2 regions of the Pseudoalteromonas sp. 4NS20-0020 genome follow, and region 2 is predicted to be linked to the other one. Evidence: predicted binding sites of a transcription regulator. Region 2 holds the regulator's gene; the other holds the start of a gene.
The links. The regulator FliA, encoded in region 2, starts transcription of late flagellar genes. The targets are predictions, from matches to a motif close to CTAAAGNTNNNNNNNNNNNNGCCGATA.
Positions count from the first base shown of each region.

Region 1 (3,406 bases), on a different contig from region 2:
ACAATTACGGGTATGGCAAAGTAATAAGAAAATAATATCCTTTTGTCCTGAAGTGGCTGGTGGGCTATCTACTCCTAGAGCTCCTGCTGAAATAATACAGGGGAAAGTAATTACTAATTCAGGCGAAGATGTAACAGAGCAATTTCAAACTGGGGCTAATATAGCGCTAGAACTTTGTAAAAAATATAAAGTTCATTTTGCTTTACTTAAAGAATCGAGCCCTTCTTGCGGACGAAATACAATATATGATGGAAAGCATCGCGGAATAAAAATCGAAGGTCTAGGTTTAACTGCAGCATTATTAATAAAGAATGGAGTTCAAGTATTTAGTGAAGAGCAAATACCAGCACTTATAAAAGCACTGGCACTTTAATTTGGGTTGGTTATTTACGCTGTAAGAAAACACCCGACTCTATGTGATGTGTATAAGGGAACTGATCAAATATCGCAAAGCGCTTAACGTTATGCGAACGCGTTAAATGATCTAAATCGCGTTCCAGTGTGTCAGGATTACACGATATATAAATTATGTTTTCGTAATTAGCCACTAAATCACAGGTTAACTCATCCATACCAGCGCGTGGCGGGTCGACTAATATGGTTTGGCAGTCATAGCTTTTAAGGTCAATACCGTCTAAACGAGAAAAAGTACGTTCGCCATTCATTGCTTGAGTAAACTCTTCGCTCGACATACGAATAATATCTAGGTTGTCTACATTGTTTTTGGCAATATTATATTGAGCAGAGTGAACAGACGATTTAGATATTTCAGTTGCGAGTACTTTATTAAAAGATCCCGCTAGCGCAATAGAAAAGTTACCATTACCGCAGTAAAGCTCTAGTAAATCATTTTTAAGTGGTTTACATAAATCTTGTGCCCACTCAAGCATACTTATATTTACTTTTGCATTAGGTTGCGTAAAGCTATTTTCTACTTGTTGGTAAATTAGTTCTTGGCCATTTACAGTTAATTGCTCTGTTACAAAGTCATCACCTAGCACTTCTTTCTGCTTACGTGCTCGGCCAATAAAATCTATTTTATATTTTTCACTCAGTTTTGCCTTTAGTGACTTAATTTCACGTAGCCATTCATCATCAAGCGGCTTGTGATAAAGCAAGCTCACTAAAATTTCACCACTGAGTGTAGACAGGTAATCTATTTGAAATAGCTTCCGGCGTAAAACCTCGCATGGTTTAAGGTTTTCAATCATCACCTGCATGATTTCACTAACAAGCGGTGCCGCAGGGTCAAACGTATCAACGCGTATTTTTTCTTTAGTTTGCTGATCAAACATTATATGAAACAGATCGTCTCCATCATGCCATACTCTAAATTCGGCACGTTGGCGGTAGTTAATTGGCTCCGAGCTAAATACTTCTAGCTGCTCCACACCAAAACGTTGAAACTGTGAAGTTATACGCTGTTCTTTTTCACTTAACTGCGCTTGGTACTGTGTGGTATCTATTTTAATAACTGCCATTCGCGTTACTACCTTATCTAAGATCTGTTTATCGGCGCTATTGTAGGGAGCGGTTCGCATTTGTCTAGTTTTGGCTAGAATAAATGATGTTTTTTTGCACGGTTTACTTTAGTTTTTTATGCCCTGGCCGATAACAAACTACGCATGCTCAGGAGACGATTCATGAAAATAGGCAATTATGGCTTTATACCAAGCCAGAACATAAACAAATTCAACAACAAAGCTGACGTACAACAACCTACCATCGCGTCTCCGCAAGACAGCTATCAGCAACGAGGTAAAGAATTAGCTGCTAAAGTTTTAGGTGATAAAATGGCAGAGCAGCTTGGTTTGCCAGTTCAAGAAAAAAAAGCAGATAAGCCCCTTTTTGATTTTGAAGCAATAGTTAAAAATGTACTCGACTTTGTCACCGGCGCCGTTAATAAAGCAAAAGCTGATGGTGCCGATGACGATAAATTAAAAGGTATGCTAAGTGATGCCCGTAAGGGGGTGCAAATAGGTATTGATGACGCTGTTGATGAGTTAAAAGAATCCGGCGTTCTGAACGATGAAACCCAAGAGGGAATCAACAAATCAAAAGAAGGTATTTTTGATGGCCTTGATAAGTTTGAAGATAACTTGTTCAACCCAATGCCCGCTAGTGTGGGGGTAACTCAAGCACAATACGCAAGTTTAAGTAATAATGCTCAGTACAGTTTCACAACCGCAGAAGGTGATGAAGTAACAATAAGTTTTGCCGATGCGTTTAAATCTCAGTCTGCTAGTAGCTATCAGCGTGGTGAGGGAGGGGAGGCATTCGTAAGTGAATCATCACAATCGAGAGAGCTTTCATTTTCAATGTCAGTTAACGGCGACCTTAATGATAAAGAGCAAGAAGCAATTAATGAGTTAATGGAAAACCTACAAAACGTAAGTAAGACCTTTTTTAGCGGCGATTTAGAGCAGGCATTTGAAGAGGCGCAAGAGCTTAGTTTAGGCAATGAACAACTTGTCGCATTTTCAATGGATTTACGCCAAACCAAAACAGTTGCTGCAATAAAGGGTTACGAAGAAAATAAACCGGCTCCAGAAAAAGTAATTGCAGATAAAGTAGCGCCTTTTAATGATGACCTCCGAGAGGCATTTTCTAAAGCAACCGAGCTAGGTATTCAAAATCAATTATCAGGTATTATGCAGTGGCTTAATGAAGATCAAAGTGAGATCGATAAACTGGTTGATTACACAAAAGCTATGTTTGAAAACCTTAATAAGATAAATAGCGCGACAAAGCAAACAGCAGAGGAAGTTTAACCTCAACATTAAACTACTTTCTTTTGCAAAAATCACATGGCAAACTGCCGTTCTAATCTAATAATAGGAACGGTCGTTTGTCAGCGCATATAATGGTTTTTGATTCAGGGATTGGTGGCACAACAGTACTTGATCATATAAAGCAACGTATCCCGAATGCTCAATATAGCTATTTTATGGATAATGCTTTCTTACCTTATGGAGCTCAAACACAACAAACAATTATTAATCGTTTGTGTTCGCTCATTCATTTCATTAAGTCAAACAAGCTAAACGTCGATTTAATTGTAATAGCATGCAACACGGCATCCACATCGGCATTAAGTGCTGTACGCAAAATTACAGATATACCCATAGTTGGTGTTGTACCAGCAATCAAGCCCGCCGCAGAATTAACACGTTCAAATCACATTGCTTTACTGGCAACACCTGCCACAATAGCGAGCTCATATACAAAAAAGTTAATAGCACAGCACGCTAGTAATGTAACTGTTAACTTATATAGCAGTGTTGAGTTGGTAAACCTTGCTGAATTACTTTTCTTTAATGGCTATTTAGATACAAATAAATTACATGCTGTACTTGAAGGCTTGAGTATTGAAAAGCAAACAGATGTGCTTGTATTGGGGTGTACT
Region 1 is NZ_BAAJMI010000011.1:982-4,387, reverse strand. Features, by position in the region: gene AC27JL_RS18610 (2-thiouracil desulfurase family protein) at 1-373, shown strand, start outside; gene trmA (tRNA (uridine(54)-C5)-methyltransferase TrmA) at 384-1,481, opposite strand; gene AC27JL_RS18600 (DUF5610 domain-containing protein) at 1,644-2,771, shown strand; gene murI (glutamate racemase) at 2,849-3,406, shown strand, end outside.
Region 1: the regulator FliA is predicted to act here: its motif matches at 1,588-1,614, upstream of AC27JL_RS18600 (DUF5610 domain-containing protein).

Region 2 (3,406 bases):
AAAGATGCTAATGAATTAGCTGAAGTTTTATATCATTTACGAAATAAACGACTAGTATTAATTGATACTGCGGGTATGAGCCAACGCGACTTGCGCTTAACAGAGCAACTTAATACGCTAATGCGTAATCAGCGTGTTGATATTCGCAGTTATTTAGTGCTCAGCGCAACATCGCAAATACATGTGTTGCAAGAAACCGTTAGGCACTTTAAAAAAGTGCAGTTAAGTGGTTGTATATTCACCAAATTAGACGAATCTTTAAGTTTAGGTGAGATTATTAGTATAGCGATTCAAAATCGCCTTCCAATAGGGTATCTTACTAACGGTCAACGAGTACCAGAAGATATTCGAGTTGCAAATGCTGAAAAACTAGTTAAAAAGGCTGAGCAACTCTATTTAAAAAGAGCAAAAGCACAACATTCAAGGCACCAAGCAGTGGCGCCAAGCACAGTAGGGATGTATGATTAACACAGTATTAGATCAAGCAAGTGGCCTGCGCAAAATGAGTCAAAACAATAACAACGGCGTAAAAGTTATCGCTGTCACTGGCGGTAAAGGTGGAGTAGGAAAAACAAATGTTTCTCTGAATACTGCAATTGCATTAGGCCAGCAAGGTAACAGAGTGTTGGTTCTTGATGCCGATTTAGGCTTAGCAAACTGTGACGTTATGCTAGGACTACGTGTTGAACGTAACTTATCACATGTTTTATCTGGTGAATGTGAACTTGATGAAATTTTAGTTGAAGGCCCCGCAGGTATAAAGATTGTACCCGCAACATCAGGCTCTCAAAGTATGGTTGAATTGTCGCCTTCAGAGCACGCGGGACTTATACGGGCTTTTAGTGAATTAAATACAGAATTTGATATTTTAATTGTCGATACAGCCGCAGGTATTTCAGACATGGTGCTGAGTTTTTCTCGCGCGGCACAAGACGTCATGGTTGTTGTATGCGACGAGCCCACATCGATTACAGATGCTTACGCGCTCATTAAAGTGTTGAGTCGCGAGCATGGTGTATACAAATTTAAAATTGTTGCAAATATGGTCCGTAGTATGCGTGAAGGGCAAGAGTTATTTGCTAAACTTTCCAAAGTGACCGATCGTTTTTTAGATGTATCAATGGACCTGGTCGCAACGGTTCCCTACGACGAAAATATGCGCAAAGCAACGCGTCGCCAAAAAGTTATTGTAGAGCTTTTTCCTAATTCGCCGGCGGCACTTGCGTTTCAAGCGTTAGCAACAAAAGCAGTTAAATGGCCAATACCTAATCAACCATCAGGTCATCTGGAGTTTTTCATAGAGAAACTAGTAAACGGCTAATTATGACAACATTGGTGAATAAAGTTATGGGATATCAATCAGCACAAAATTTAAATGTGATTGTTGAAAAACATGCATCACTTGTCAAAAAAGTGGCATGTCATCTTATAGCGCGTTTACCAGCCAGCGTGCAGCTGGACGATTTAATACAATCAGGAATGATAGGTCTGATTGAAGCATCTAAAAGTTTTGATGCAACCAAAGGGGCTAGCTTTGAAACTTTTGCGGGGATTCGTATTCGTGGGGCAATGCTTGACGAGATGCGACGTGGCGATTGGGCACCCCGTTCAGTACATCGTAAAAGCCGTTTGGTGGCCGAAACAATTGCATTTTTAGAAAAAAGCTTAAACCGTGAGCCGACAGATATAGAAGTTGCTGAAAAACTTGAAATTTCGTTAAATGAGTACCATCATATCTTAAACGATGTAAATGCAAGTAAAGTACTCGGTATTGAAGACCTTGGTGTTGATGAAGATGCCATCAGTCCAGTGGGCCAAGATTTAGCGCTAGACAAACCGTTTAATAATGTTAAAAATGAGCGGTTTAACGAGTCTTTATTAGGTGCAATAAAATCTTTACCAGAACGTGATGCAATGGTGCTGTCTTTGTACTATAACGATGAAATGAATTTAAAAGAAATAGGGCATATACTCGATGTAAGTGAATCGCGTGTAAGTCAAATACATGGTCAGGCGATGATTAAGCTTAAAGCTAAAATCAATGACTGGATAAATTAGTAGTAAGTAAACAAGGTTAAGACCTCACTGGGGGATGTTTTGGATAAAAACATGAAAATTCTGGTTGTTGACGATTTTTCAACAATGAGACGTATTATTAAAAATCTGTTGCGTGACTTAGGTTTCACTAATGTTCAAGAAGCAGACGATGGGTCAACCGCTTTGCCGATGCTACAAAATCAAGTATTTGATTTTGTTGTTACCGATTGGAATATGCCAGGAATGCAGGGTATAGACCTACTAAGAGCAATACGTGCGGATGATAAGCTTAAACACATTCCAGTATTGATGGTAACGGCTGAAGCTAAAAAAGAACAAATTATAGCGGCAGCACAGGCAGGTGTTAATGGTTATATCGTTAAGCCATTTACTGCTGGAACACTCAAAACTAAATTAGAAAAAGTATTTGAACGTTTAGGCTAATGATAGGGGGAGAGGCTTATGTCAGCACTTGCTGCGCCTCAAATAACTTTAGAACAAGCTCGTCAGCTCGTTGTTTTTCTAGAAAACGGTGAGCAAGACAAAGCCAATCAGTTAATTTTAGATACCGCTTCTAAGGAGCAATCTGAAATATTTGCTGAGGTTGGAAAGTTAACCCGTCAATTGCATGAAGCTTTAAAAAGCTTTGAGCTAGACACTCGCTTATCTGACTTAACTACCGATGCTATTCCAGATGCAAAAAAACGGCTCAATTATGTTATAGAAATGACAGAAAATGCCGCGAATAAAACAATGGATGCAGTTGAGGCTAGCCTACCAATTGCTCAACAGTTGGCAGACGAAATATCTCATATCAAACCGACATGGGATCGCCTAATGAATCGAGAGATTGAGTTAGGGGAGTTTAAATCGTTATGCCACAGCATTGATAAGTTTATGAACAATTCTCATCATAAAACCGATGAGCTGCAAAGTTTGATGACTAATGTACTTATGGCACAAGACTATCAAGATTTAACCGGACAAGTTATTCGCCGAGTTATTGAGCTTGTTAGAGAAGTTGAAGAAAGCTTAATTCATCTTTTGACAGCCTTCGCTGATCAAAGCGAAAGTAAAGCCGAAAAAATAGAACAACAAAAAACAAATGAACCATTAGACGAACAAACTTTAGCAGGTCCAGAAGGCCCTATTATTGATAAAGAATCACGTAATGATGTTGTATCTGATCAAGATGAAGTCGATGATCTTTTATCAAGTTTGGGCTTCTAAGAGGAGAGTAACTGCATGTTTGAAGTCGATGAAGATATTTTACAAGACTTTCTTGTAGAGGCAGGAGAAATCCTAGAGCTTTTATCTGAACAGTTAGTTGAGCTGGAAAACAATCCAGAGGACACCGAATTACTCAATG
Region 2 is NZ_BAAJMI010000001.1:641,410-644,815, forward strand. Features, by position in the region: gene flhF (flagellar biosynthesis GTPase FlhF) at 1-468, shown strand, start outside; gene AC27JL_RS02950 (MinD/ParA family ATP-binding protein) at 461-1,321, shown strand; gene AC27JL_RS02955 (RNA polymerase sigma factor FliA) at 1,348-2,058, shown strand; gene cheY (chemotaxis response regulator CheY) at 2,098-2,481, shown strand; gene AC27JL_RS02965 (protein phosphatase CheZ) at 2,500-3,267, shown strand; gene AC27JL_RS02970 (chemotaxis protein CheA) at 3,283-3,406, shown strand, end outside.